2 regions of the Bacillus sp. FG16 genome follow, and region 2 is predicted to be linked to the other one. Evidence: riboswitches for the same ligand, from Rfam matches in the RefSeq annotation. Region 2 holds a riboswitch; the other holds the start of a gene.

Region 1 (6,474 bases), on a different contig from region 2:
ATGAATAATGATCCACGTTTTGATGGTATCGTATTTAAAATAGATGAAGAAGAAGGGCATGCATTCAAGAAAATGCACGTACGTCCTCGTCCAGAATTAGTTACACTTCGTCTAGAAGATGACATTAACCCACATGAAATAACTGGGAAGTATTTAGAGCCAAAAGATTTTTATGAGGCAATGAAACAAGAAGATACAGTTATCATTGATGCACGAAATGATTATGAGTTTGATTTAGGACACTTCAAAGGTGCGATTAAACCTGATATCGAATCATTCCGTGAATTACCAGATTGGATTAGAGAAAACAAAGAAACACTTGAAGGTAAAAAGATTTTAACTTACTGTACAGGTGGAATTCGTTGTGAGAAATTCTCTGGTTGGTTAGTTCGTGAAGGTTTTGAAGATGTAAGTCAGCTTCACGGCGGAATTGTAACGTACGGAAAAGATCCAGAAGTACAAGGTGAGCTTTGGGATGGACAATGTTACGTGTTTGATGAGCGTATCGCTGTTCCAGTAAACCAAAAAGAACATGTTATCGTTGGTAAAGATCACTTTACAGGTGAACCATGTGAGCGCTATGTAAACTGTTCAAATCCAGAATGTAATAAGAAAATTTTATGTTCTGAAGAAAACGAAGCGAAATATTTACGTGCATGTTCTCATGAATGTCGTGTAAGTCCACGTAACCGCTACGTAATACAACATGAATTAACGGAAGAGCAAGTAGCTGCTGCATTAGAGAAAATCGAAGCAGGGAAGTAAGCTGAATTCGTATAATAAAAAGGGTACTCCAAGTTTTATTTTGGAGCACCCTTTTTTTATTATACAGTCCTGTCATTTGTCGTTTTTTGTCGATAAGTCGATATATTTAAAAAATCGCTGATATATTTCGAGTTGCGCTGATATAATCGGAAAATCGCTGATAAAAATTTCACTTACTGCAGCACACCAAGAATTTGAAAATAACCTTCTTTAGTTTTTATCCTCTTTCTCTTTAACGGCAGAAAGTACCGTTTGTTTTACCCAAGCTTTTCTTTGTTTATGCTGTAGACCCCATTGATATAAACTTTGGGCTCCTAAAATAAGTGAAATGACAATGCCGCTAATCGCAATTAATAGAGCGAAAAATTCAAGAGGGGACGATATTTTGTTTGAATCGGTGTTTCTTAAAAGGTCAATCATAGTAAACCCTAACATTTGGCCCACTACAGAGTAGAGCGTTAAAATTAATAATAAAAGGCTATCTTTTTTAGAGGCGACATTTTCTTGATATTTAAACAAACTATCAAGATTTTGTTTCGCGTTCGAGTATAGAACCTCAATATTAAAAAGTTTTCTTAAGCGGAAGAAAATATCTTCACTTTGTGATTGGGATACTAATTCTAAAGAAAAATAATTAGCAGTGAACGAATTGATCGAATAAATTAATTTCTCTATTTCATTAGTATCTTGTTCAATGTTTAGCTCAGCATAGGCGTTTGCCATTTTTAATAAAACAATTTTATGGAATAGGTTTAATAATAAAGCGTAATAAAATTCCCCGTACATTTGACTAGCAAGTTTAGAGATTTCGCGTTCTCCTTCATTTGTTACACATGTAAAAATATGTTCTTCCATTATGAAATAACGATTTGGAGCCCATCTCTGATAAGCATGTTTTTTTAAATATTCATGAATGTAAGGAAGGTTATTTGCGCTTACATATGGTTTACCATCACTTGTTAATCCGGAAAGACTGGAAGTACGATAAACATCCACTTCATTAAGTTCCATACCTTCTTTTAGTGACAATAAAGTTTGAACGTACATTCTTTGGTCTTCAAAGAAAGGGAAGGTTTGAAAGTATGAACTTCTTAATCTCTTCTTTTCAAAGAAATCAGTTACGCCATGAAATAAATAACCAAAAATGAATTTTTCAACTTGGGAATACTTTTTTCCGTTACATTCAATACAAATAGACTCATTTGTATCAGTTTTAGTTTCAAGTACACGGAAGCGAGCAGCGAATTCGATTGCTTCAGATAAAGTCATATTTGGAGCAGTGTTTACTTTTGTTCGAATTGTTAAGAAGCCAAGTTCATAAGGACAAAGTGTTACATCAATAGAGTGTATCTTGAATGGAATTGAAATAAGGTTTGTTGTTAAATGTCCAGTTAAGTTAAGATCCTTTGAATAACGTTGCAAGCCCTTTTGATGCTCTGAGTGAGGAAAGAGAATTTTATTTGTAAATGAAAGATAGTATGCTTCCATATTTTGATGTGAAACTTTAAACTCCCCATAATATGTATTTTCATCATCGAGATGATCGAGCCGAAAAGGACGAAAATCGTTTTTTTGTAAGAAAGGGAACATATCTTGTTCATATCCAGCTTTAAACGAAAACGGGAATATAAATTGAAATATAGCTGTTGCTACACCTTTTTCCTCAATTGCTTGTATTGCCTCCATCTACATTGTTTCCTTTCCATATATGCTATAGAAACAACATGCCCAAATTTATTTGAAAATAACCACTGTTTTATACTTGTTTAAGAGTGAAAATTCAGCTTATTTAGCAGGGAACATGTATAATGTTATGTATACTAAAAGTTATAAAATTGTATTTTAAAAAGGGGGATGCTGTATGCGGATTTTAGTATTAGGCGCTGGTGGAGTCGGAGGATTTTTTGGTGGCAGATTAGTCGAGAAGGGAGAAGATGTCACGTTTCTTGTTCGTAGTAAACGGAAAAAACAATTAGAGGAAAGAGGACTTGTAATCCGAAGTGTTAACGGGGATTTTTCCTTCCGACCGAAATTAATAACGAAAGAAGAGCGAACTTCTCCATTTGATGTCATTTTATTTTCAACAAAAGCGTATCACTTAAACGAGGCAATTCAAGATTTGAAGCCGTTTGTTGGCGAAAATACTGTAATCATTCCATTGTTAAATGGTATCGCTCATTTATCGCTATTACAAAAAGAATTCGGCGAAGAAAAAGTAATTGGCGGTTTATGCTTTATCGAGACGACGTTAAACAATCAAGGAGAAATTGTACAAACTAGCGCTGCCAACAGACTTGTGTTTGGAGAAATTAAGTCTCAAAATTCAGAGAGAGTAAAGCATATTTCTAAAGCATTTTCAGGTACGAAATCTAGTTTTGTTTTAAGTGAAAATATTACGCAAGATATGTGGCATAAATATTTATTTATTACTGTAATGTCAGGTGTGACAACGTTAATGCGTGCACCAATTGGACCAATCCGTGAAAGTGAAGGCGGCCGTGATTTTATCCGTAATGTGTTTGAGGAATCTGTACAAATCATGAGAGTATTAGGAGCTCCAGTAAAGGCTAATATTGCCCAGGAACATATGAAAACGATTGATAAAATTTCGTATGATATGAAGTCATCGATGCAGCGTGATATGGAAAAGGGTTCGTTTATTGAAGGGAAGCACTTGCAAGGATATTTACTGGATGTAGCAGAGAAATTTTCTATAGCGGCACCATTATTAGGAACTATATATCAAAATTTAAAGGTGTATGAAGAGATGACCTTTAACAAATCTGTAATAGAATTAGATGTATGAAAAAATAAAAAAGATAGCAATATATAAGTGTATTGCTATCTTTTTTATTTTTTTGTATGACAAATTATTTATTTCTTTTCGTTCTATCTGTCAAATTTATTTCCTGTTCACGTTTACCATATAACTGATTAATTTCATTTGCTACTGCATCTAAATATGAATCGGAAAAAATAGGCTTCTTTTCTTTAGACATATGGGTCTCCTTTGCGGATTTTTAATATTCATTATGTATATTTCTCAGCGGATTATGCGCAATCATTTTAATTTTTTTCTTATTAAAAATTTTTGTTTACTTTTTGAAAATAAAGGAGTATTATAATCCACAGTTTTAATTTTCTAAATCGCTGAAACCGCATGGTACGGGGGACCCGTTTTTACGGATTAGTACATAATCCGATGGGGTGAATCCTTGAAAAAGGTAGGGCTACTCATAGGCCCGAATCCGACAGCTAACCTCGTAAGCGTTATATTGAGAAGGAAGGTGGAGCTTGTGCGACAAAAAAAATAATGTCTACAAGTCTATTTCGCTATGGCTTGTAGACATTTTTTGTTTTCTGAAGAAATTGTTTACTTGCTGTAAAAAGCAGAAAAGTTCGTACAAAATTATTGGAGAGTGGACAGCATTGGTTTCATCTATTAAAAGATTTTTAATTGGAAGACCGTTAAAATCAACAGAGCTTGGAGAACAAAAGCTTAATAAAACGAAAGCTTTAGCTATTTTATCTTCTGATGCATTGTCATCAGTTGCTTACGGTCCAGAGCAAATTTTAATTGCTTTAGCAGGTGTGGGAGCGATCGCTTATTGGTATTCCATTCCGATCGCTGTTGGGGTATTAGTATTATTGACAGCCCTTATTTTATCTTATCGTCAAATTATTTTTGCTTATCCGCATGGCGGGGGAGCGTATGTTGTATCAAAAGAAAATTTAGGGATGAATCCAGGCTTAATTGCTGGAGGATCTTTATTAGTCGACTATATTTTAACTGTTGCGGTAAGTGTATCTGCAGGTACAGATGCGCTAACATCTGCTTTTCCTAGTTTACATGCACATAATGTAATCATTGCGATTATATTTGTTATATTTATTACGATCTTAAATTTAAGAGGAGTAACGGAATCAGCTTCCGTTTTAGCATATCCTGTTTATTTATTTGTTTTAGCACTATTTATATTAATTGGTGTAGGCATATATAATATTTTGACTGGTCACGTTTCGCAGGCTTTACACACGCCGATCGGAACGCCGGTTGCGGGCATTAGTTTGTTTTTACTGTTAAGAGCATTTGCATCAGGTAGTTCTGCTTTAACAGGTGTTGAAGCAATTTCAAATGCAATTCCGAACTTTAAAGATCCTGCGCCAAACAATGCTGCAAAAACATTGCTTGCAATGGGTGCATTACTTGCTGTGTTATTTTCAGGAATTGTATTTTTAGCTTATTATTACGGAGTGACGCCGAGTAAAGAAGTAACAGTTGTTTCTCAAATTGCTGAACAAACATTTGGACGTAATTTCATGTACTATGTCATACAAGGTACAACAGCTTTAATATTAATTCTCGCAGCTAATACAGGCTATTCTGCATTTCCTTTATTAGCGGTTAACCTCGCAAAAGATAAATTCATACCGAGAATGTTTACGATTAGAGGAGACCGTCTAGGTTACTCAAACGGTATTATAATACTTGGAGTTGCTTCGATTATTTTAATTGTAGCTTTCCAAGGACAAACAGAACATTTAATTCCGTTATATGCAGTAGGTGTATTTATTCCATTTACACTTTCTCAAACAGGGATGGTATTAAAGTGGCTTCGTGAAAAACCTGAAGGATGGGCTTTAAAATTAACGGTTAATTTAATTGGTGCAGTTATTAGTTTTATCGTAATGAGCATGTTCTTTTTAACTAAATTTGCACAAGTTTGGTCGATTCTTATTTTCTTACCTGCTATTATCTTCTTGTTTCATCGAATTAAGAAGCATTATGATGCAGTGGGTGATCAATTAAGTTTAAAAACTTGTGAACCTCTTATTCCAATTGAGGGGAATGTAATTGTCGTTCCTGTAGCAGGTATGACGCATGTAGTAGAAAATTCATTGAACTATGCGAAATCTCTTTCTGCAGATCAAGTTATCGCTGTATATGTTGCTTTTGACAGAGAAGAGGAAAAGAAATTTGAAGAGAAATGGAAGGTGTGGCAACCTGAAGTAAGGCTTGTTACATTACATTCTCATTATAGAAGTATTATTCAGCCGCTAACGAAATTCATTGATACAGTGCAGTATAAGGCAAGTGAATTGAATTACCGCGTTACGGTCGTTATACCACAGTTCATTCCGAAAAAAGGTTGGCATAACATTCTTCATAATCAATCCAGTTTACTCATACGTGCGTATTTACTTTATAAAAGAAATGTTGTTATTACGACAGTTCCATATCATTTGAAAAAATAAGAAGATTTTTGAAGGATAGCTTCGTGAAAATGAAGCTATCCTTTTTGTGTATATCCTATGCATAATTGCATATGGGTTTAAAAATTATATCGATATAATTTTATCGGTTATTTGCAAGTAGTGTTTTCTGTGGTGATATGTAGATATTTCAATCGATAAAGTGAATCGGATTATATTTTGAAATAAGGACATGAAAGCTTGAAAATAAAGGGAATGAAAATACTTCTTTACGTTATATAAACAGCTGTGTTTAAATGACCTTACAGTACAAAACATATATGAAAACAAAACGAAATTTCATATTTACGCATGTTGTTTAATTTAAAATGAATAATATTTTTACGTAATATATTCACTATGTGAATGTGGGAATTTCGATGAAATAGAAAATTTATACAATGTTATTCATACTAAACACATATGAAAAATAATAAAATGTTTTGTGACGATAAG
Region 2 (6,474 bases):
ATCATATTTACAAGTGGAACTAGACCGCCAATTGGTGTTAACGTATCATGCATTGTATTAACAGCACCAGTTTCAGCAGCTGTCGTTACTGTTGCGTATAGTGAAGAAAATACTGTTCCAAATCGTACTTCTTTCCCTTCTGTACTTCCTTGTACATGTTCGATACCCATTCCATTCAATGCCGGATTCCCGTTTAGTTCAGATGTCGTAATCGTTATAAATCCTAGTAAAAACACCATAAAAAGTGACACGAAAAGGATGCGGCCTTGTTTTTTATTTCCGACCATTCGTCCGTACGTAAATGGAAGTGCTGTTGGTAATAACATCATAAGCATCATTTGCAAAATATTACTCATTTGTCCTGGATTTTCGAAAGGATGCGTAGAGTTTGCTCCGAAAAATCCACCGCCGTTATTTCCAAGTTCCTTAATGGAAACGAATGATGCAACAGGTCCACGTAAAATACTTTGCTTTGCACCTTCAATCGTTTGTGCTGTAACCGCCCCATCTAACGTTTGTGGTACACCAAGTGCGACAAAAACTAGTGCCGCAATAAATGCGATAGGAAGAAACACTCTCGTTAACGCTCTCGTAAAATCAACGAAAAAGTTACCAAGTTCTTTTCCAGCAAGTCCTCTTATAAAAGCCATAACGAGCGCTAATGTCGTTGCTGGTGCCGCAAACATTAAAAATGTAATTCCGATTAATTGTGATAAATAAGATAAACCATTTTCACCGCTATAATGCTGTAAGTTTGTATCAGCCATAAAACTAATTGCTGTATTAAAAGCGAGCGTAGGCTCCATCCCTTCAATATGCGCTGGATTTAGTGGCAGCACACCTTGTAATCTGAAAATGAAGTATACGACAACGATCATAAATCCATTTAATAAAACTAATGATAATGCGTACTGTTTCCACGTTTGATTGTATGCTTTTACACCCGTAATTTTAAAAATAAGTTTTTCAAAAGGCCCGAATACTTTATCTAACGTTTTGCTACCTTGAAAAGCTTTTTCTAAATAAATCCCCGTTGGCTTTGCTACTAAAATAAACAAGAGCATTGTAATAATGACTGCAACCCAAATCATAATGAATGATTCCCCCTAATTAAAACTTCTCTGGATTTAATAATGCATACACTAAATACACTGTAATTGCTGCGACAATAACCGATAAGACAATCATCATGATTGCTTTCCTTCTTTCACAACTTTATCTGACCAACTTGCAAGACTTGCCATCGATGCAACTAATAAAATAAAAATCCCGACCATTACAACATCTAACATAACTATCCCTCTCTTCTTTTGTAAAAATTTACCATTAAAATATTAAAAAAGAACACTGAGCTCTACTCAGTGTTCAAAAAATGAACAACAAAAAGTAAACCTCCTCTCTAAACGCTTACGAGGTTAGCTGTCGGATTCGGGCCTAAAGAGTAGCCCTACTTTCAAAACTGAAAGATTCACCCCAAGTGACGATGCACAAAATTGGTTCCCCCGCTCCATTTCTGGAACTCAGCGATTTTAGGTTTTTTTGGAAATTTTATGAATGATTTATGAGAGTAAATATACTCCTCTATATTTCACTTGTAAAGGGCTAAATTTCTGAAAATAATAATATTTACATTCGTTTAAACGCTTACATTGAAGATTATTACTATTATTTCATCTATTTTCTTTATTTCTCTTCTCTTTTCTTAAAAATGACCTTTTAAATATGAAATAAAAAGAGCGAATGACATGAAGTGCATAGCTTGTTGCACTCAGCATTCGCTCTTTTTTATTCAACCTTTATTCTCCTCGTAAAAATGCACGTAAATTTCTCCCACGAATATAAACTTGTGTCAATTCTGCATGTAGCTGCTCATACTCGGTAATATCCATCTCTAAATACAAAGCATCTTTTGATGGTAATATAATATATGGCCCGGGAAAAAGGGGATCAATCTGAACCAATTCTTGAACTCGCTCTACCGATACTGCCCAACGATTTGCTATATCTCCAAGTAATAGTACCTTCATCATTTCTTCCCCCGCCCTATTCAAAAAATAAAAAAGAAATATTATCACAATTTGTAAACACGACAAACTTAGCTCCAATTGTTTCATAGAGCCTCGCTGGATATCGTTTATTCCTTGTAACAACAGTAATAGGTGCTTGAAAAGAAAAACGAATGTGTTCTGTGAAGAAACTAACGATTGGAAGCTCATCCCCTAGTAAAATCACCTTCTTAATGCACTCACAAATACTAGTAAAATCCTGCTCCTTACTACAACTATAAGTCCAATCAAACCCACAATTCCTAACTTCAGCCGCTACCTCTTCATTTGCTGTAAAAATAATTAACTCATGCTGAAATGCAACTAGATCTCTTAAACTATTTACCTTACTTTCTTCTCCAACACAAATAAGTGTTAGTTCCATGTACCTCATCCTCCTTAGTATAAAAGAAATCAAACATAGATTGATATTCCCCTATACTAATCAGATCGATGAAGTGATGTATCCATCATGGCACCGTCCTCTCTCAAGACGCTTACGAAGTTAGCTGTCGGATTCGGGCTTTGAGAGTAGCCCTACTTTCAAATTTGAAAGATTCACCCCTAGTGACACTGCACAAATTGGTTCCTCCGCTCCATATAATTGGACTCAGCGTTTACAAAAAAATATATTCTGGCTGATATATTACTCCTGTATTTTGAAAAAGTAAACAGAAAAAAAGCCAGTTATAAAACTGGCTTTTCACTTACCTATACACGCGTTCTATTCACTTTATACGCAAAATGATTCGTCGGTCCATGACCACTACCAATATTCAATGGCTCTTCAATTGCTATACTAATAAATCGTTTTGCTTCTTGAACAGCATCTTCAATTGAGTATCCTTTCGCAAGTCCTGCTGTAACCGCTGAAGCAAATGTACACCCACTTCCGTGCGTTTGCTTTGAAGGAATTCGCTCGCTTCTAAACTCAATAAATTCTTCTCCATCAAAGAGGAAATCAATTACTTCATTACCTTGATATTCTGCATGTCCGCCCTTCATAAGCACATATTTAGCACCTAATTCGTGCAATACTTTTGCAGCTTCCTTACTATCTTCAACATTATGAATCTCCATCCCAGTTAACACTTCTGCTTCTGGAACATTCGGTGTTATAACGGTTGCTACTGGTAATAAATATTCTTTTAATGCATGAACTGCTTCTTGCTGTAATAATGATGCACCGCCTTTTGCGATCATAACGGGATCTAGCACAATATTATTCCAGCCAAATTTTTTAATTTGTTCTGCAACAATTTGAATTATTTCACTACTAAATAACATTCCTAGTTTCACTGCATCTGGTGTTAAATCCGTACCAATTGAATTCAGCTGTTCTGTAATACCTTCTAACGGAACAGGATATACCCCTTGAACGCCAAGCGTGTTTTGAGCAGTAATTGCCGTAATAGCCGTCATTCCGTATACACCAAGCTCTTGGAATGTTTTTAAATCCGCCTGAATTCCAGCACCGCCGCCACTATCAGATCCTGCAATTGTTAAAGCTTTATTCACTTTCATCCCACTCATCCTTTTCTATCCAAAATAGCGATGATAAATCGTTTTTGCTTCGCTTATATCTTTCGTTCCATGTACGAGCACACGGCCATCTTTAAAGGCGACTAACCTCTTGTCTTCAACAGAAAATGATAATAAATATGGATTTACATTTAAATCATTCACGCGACCTTCCAGCAACTCTTTATATTGTTCAAAATTCATTTCTTCTTTATGAGGTGGTCTAATTTGAACTGTATTTCGCCCGCATAAAACTGCTGTTTTTGATGTGTTCTCTTTATTTAAATACGGATACAATGCATTCTCTCCACATGAAGGACAATTATGCTGGCGAAGCTTTTGTACATTCATACATGAATACTCATTCTTCCACATATCAAACGATACAAGCCCATCTCGAAGTGATTCGTAATCTTCTACTAACAGTTTAAGAGCTTCTGTTACTTGATGAGAAACGACAAGAGATACAGCAGGTGATATAATACCCGCTGTATCACATGTTGCCCCGCCAAGCGGAATCGACTGTAATAAACATGATAAACATGGTGTTTTACTAGGAAGGATTGTGTAAGAAAGACCGTAACTACCTACACATGCACCGTAAATCCATGGAATAGAATATTTTTGTGCTATATCATTCACAATAAAGCGTGTTTCGAAATTATCAGTCGCATCAATCATTACATCAACGTTTGTAACAAGTTCTTCTAGCTCTTCAGCTGTTACATCTTGAACGAGAGCTTCTATTGTTACATCGCTATTAATCTCTTCTAAACGTTTTTTAGCCGCTATAGCTTTTGGAAGATTATTCTTTACGTCGCTCTCTGCATACAATTGTTGTCTTTGTAAATTACTCCAATCTACATAATCACGGTCAACAATTGTTATCTTGCCAACACCTGCTCTTACAAACATCTCTGCATTTGCACTACCTAATGCACCTGCACCGATAATAAGCACATGCTTTTCTCTTATCTTTTGCTGTCCTTCTTCTCCAATTGGAGAAAATAGTTCTTGGCGAGAATATCGATTATTCAACTACGCTCATTCCTTCTAAAGGACTACTTGCAGTTGCACAACGCTTACGTGCAATACGACCTGCTTCAAATCCTAAACGGCCTGCTTCAATACTTAATTTCATTGCCTGCGCCATTTTAATAGGATCTTTCGCTCCTGATACAGCTGTATTTAATAACACGCCATCTGCTCCTAATTCCATTGCAAATGCCGCATCAGCTGGGCTACCAATACCGGCATCGACGATAACTGGTACTGTCGCTTGTTCAATAATGAAGCTCAAATTTAATGGATTTACAATACCAAGTCCTGATCCGATTGGAGATGCTCCTGGCATAATCGCATGCACGCCAAGCTCTTGTAATTTACGTGCTAATACAACATCATCAGATGTGTACGGAAGTACGATAAATCCTTCTTCCAGTAACATTTCAGATGCCTTTAACGTTTCTACCGGATCCGGTAATAACGTTCTATCATCACCAATAACTTCTACCTTTATCATGTCACAAAGCCCAGACGCTTTTGCTAATTTTGCAATACGAACAGCCTCTTCAGCATTTTTTGCCCCTGCTGTATTTGGTAATAACGTATATTTTTTCACATCAAGTTTCTCTAATAAATTAGGTTGCTTTGCATCAAAGATATCCATACGACGTACCGCAAACGTTAAAATTTCAGCTTCAGAAACGTCAATTGCCTTTTGCTGTACGTCAAAATCAGGGAATTTACCTGTTCCTAATAAAAGTCTAGAATGAAATGAAAATGGTCCAATGTTTAACATAATCAACCGCCTCCTACGAAAGTTACAATCTCAATTTGGTCTCCATCAAAAACAGATGTATCTGTATGATCATCTTTTTGTAAAATATCTTTATTACGCTCTACTACAACAATTCTGTTATCTAGTTCTAAATGTGTAAGTAGCTCAGCTACTGTTTTTACACTCGCTGGCACTTCAAGTTGGTTACCATTAATTTTTAACTTCAAACTTCCATCCCCCTTTCTAAACTCTTCTAGAAAGCAATGAATCTAGCAAATGATTTTCTTGCTTTCCTTCTATTAAATCAGCCATATACTGACCAGAAACAGGACTTAATAAAATACCGTTTCGATAATGCCCAGTACAAGCATATAAACCTTTTATTTCTTCATGCTCTCCCATATAAGGAGCTTCATGATTCGATTGTGGTCTTAATCCTGCCCATGTACTTTCCCATTCCGCTTCTTTTAAAGCTGGCAATATTGTATAAGCACGCTCCAATATAGAAGTTATACTTTCTGGCTGCACAGTTTTATTGAACGTATGGGGCTTCATTGTTGCCCCAATTACGTAACGCCCACCGCGCTTTGGAGCAATGTAAAATCTTTCTTGAAAAATAGGTGCTTTTAAAAGTTGTTTTCTACTCTTTACCGCAACCACTTCTCCTTTAACTGGATATGTACCCCAATCGCGGTGAAAATAACTGAGTAACTTCGTGCTCCATGAACCTCCTGCAATAACGACTTTCTCACATGTGACAATACCTTCGCTCGTAAAAATTCCGGTCACTTTATTATTTTCAATACGAATATCAAACACTTCTGTCTGTTCATATATATCAGCACCTGACATTGCCGCAGAATGTGCGAATGCTTTCGTAAGCTCTGGTGCAATAACATGACCGTCTTTCGGATAATATACTGCTCCTATAATGGATTCGGATAGATACGGCTCTTTTTCCCGCACATGATCTCCCATTAGAAAGTAGGAATTTTCACCTGTTTTTTGCTGCCAATCCATAATGTGAAGAATTCTTTCCTTCTCATCTTCATTTTGAGCAATACGATAAATTCCTTTTTCTTCATATCCAATATCAATACCCGTCTTTTCACGTAAAACTGCTGCAAG

Evidence for each region. A riboswitch is a leader RNA that binds a small molecule or an ion and turns the genes downstream of it on or off. The one in region 2 is predicted to bind cyclic di-AMP.
Region 1: it holds a riboswitch for cyclic di-AMP, as region 2 does, so the genes downstream of both, ACODS7_RS20425 (APC family permease) here and ACODS7_RS22960 (hypothetical protein) in region 2, are expected to answer to the same signal.

Annotation. Positions count from the first base shown of each region.
Region 1 covers NZ_JBMDKC010000060.1:24,748-31,221, reverse strand. Annotated here, with positions in the region: gene trhO (oxygen-dependent tRNA uridine(34) hydroxylase TrhO) at 1-765, shown strand, start outside; gene ACODS7_RS20440 (hypothetical protein) at 976-2,451, opposite strand; gene panE (2-dehydropantoate 2-reductase) at 2,627-3,571, shown strand; gene ACODS7_RS20430 (hypothetical protein) at 3,636-3,764, opposite strand; cyclic di-AMP (ydaO/yuaA leader) riboswitch at 3,904-4,050, shown strand; gene ACODS7_RS20425 (APC family permease) at 4,195-6,021, shown strand.
Region 2 covers NZ_JBMDKC010000076.1:8,451-14,924, reverse strand. Annotated here, with positions in the region: gene kdpA (potassium-transporting ATPase subunit KdpA) at 1-1,091, opposite strand, end outside; gene kdpF (K(+)-transporting ATPase subunit F) at 1,111-1,188, opposite strand; gene ACODS7_RS22975 (SipW-dependent-type signal peptide-containing protein) at 1,188-1,292, opposite strand; cyclic di-AMP (ydaO/yuaA leader) riboswitch at 1,391-1,536, opposite strand; gene ACODS7_RS22970 (hypothetical protein) at 1,671-1,793, opposite strand; gene ACODS7_RS22965 (hypothetical protein) at 1,797-2,030, opposite strand; gene ACODS7_RS22960 (hypothetical protein) at 2,044-2,430, opposite strand; cyclic di-AMP (ydaO/yuaA leader) riboswitch at 2,524-2,671, opposite strand; gene thiD (bifunctional hydroxymethylpyrimidine kinase/phosphomethylpyrimidine kinase) at 2,757-3,569, opposite strand; gene thiF (thiazole biosynthesis adenylyltransferase ThiF) at 3,585-4,604, opposite strand; gene thiG (thiazole synthase) at 4,597-5,367, opposite strand; gene thiS (sulfur carrier protein ThiS) at 5,370-5,573, opposite strand; gene thiO (glycine oxidase ThiO) at 5,590-6,474, opposite strand, start outside.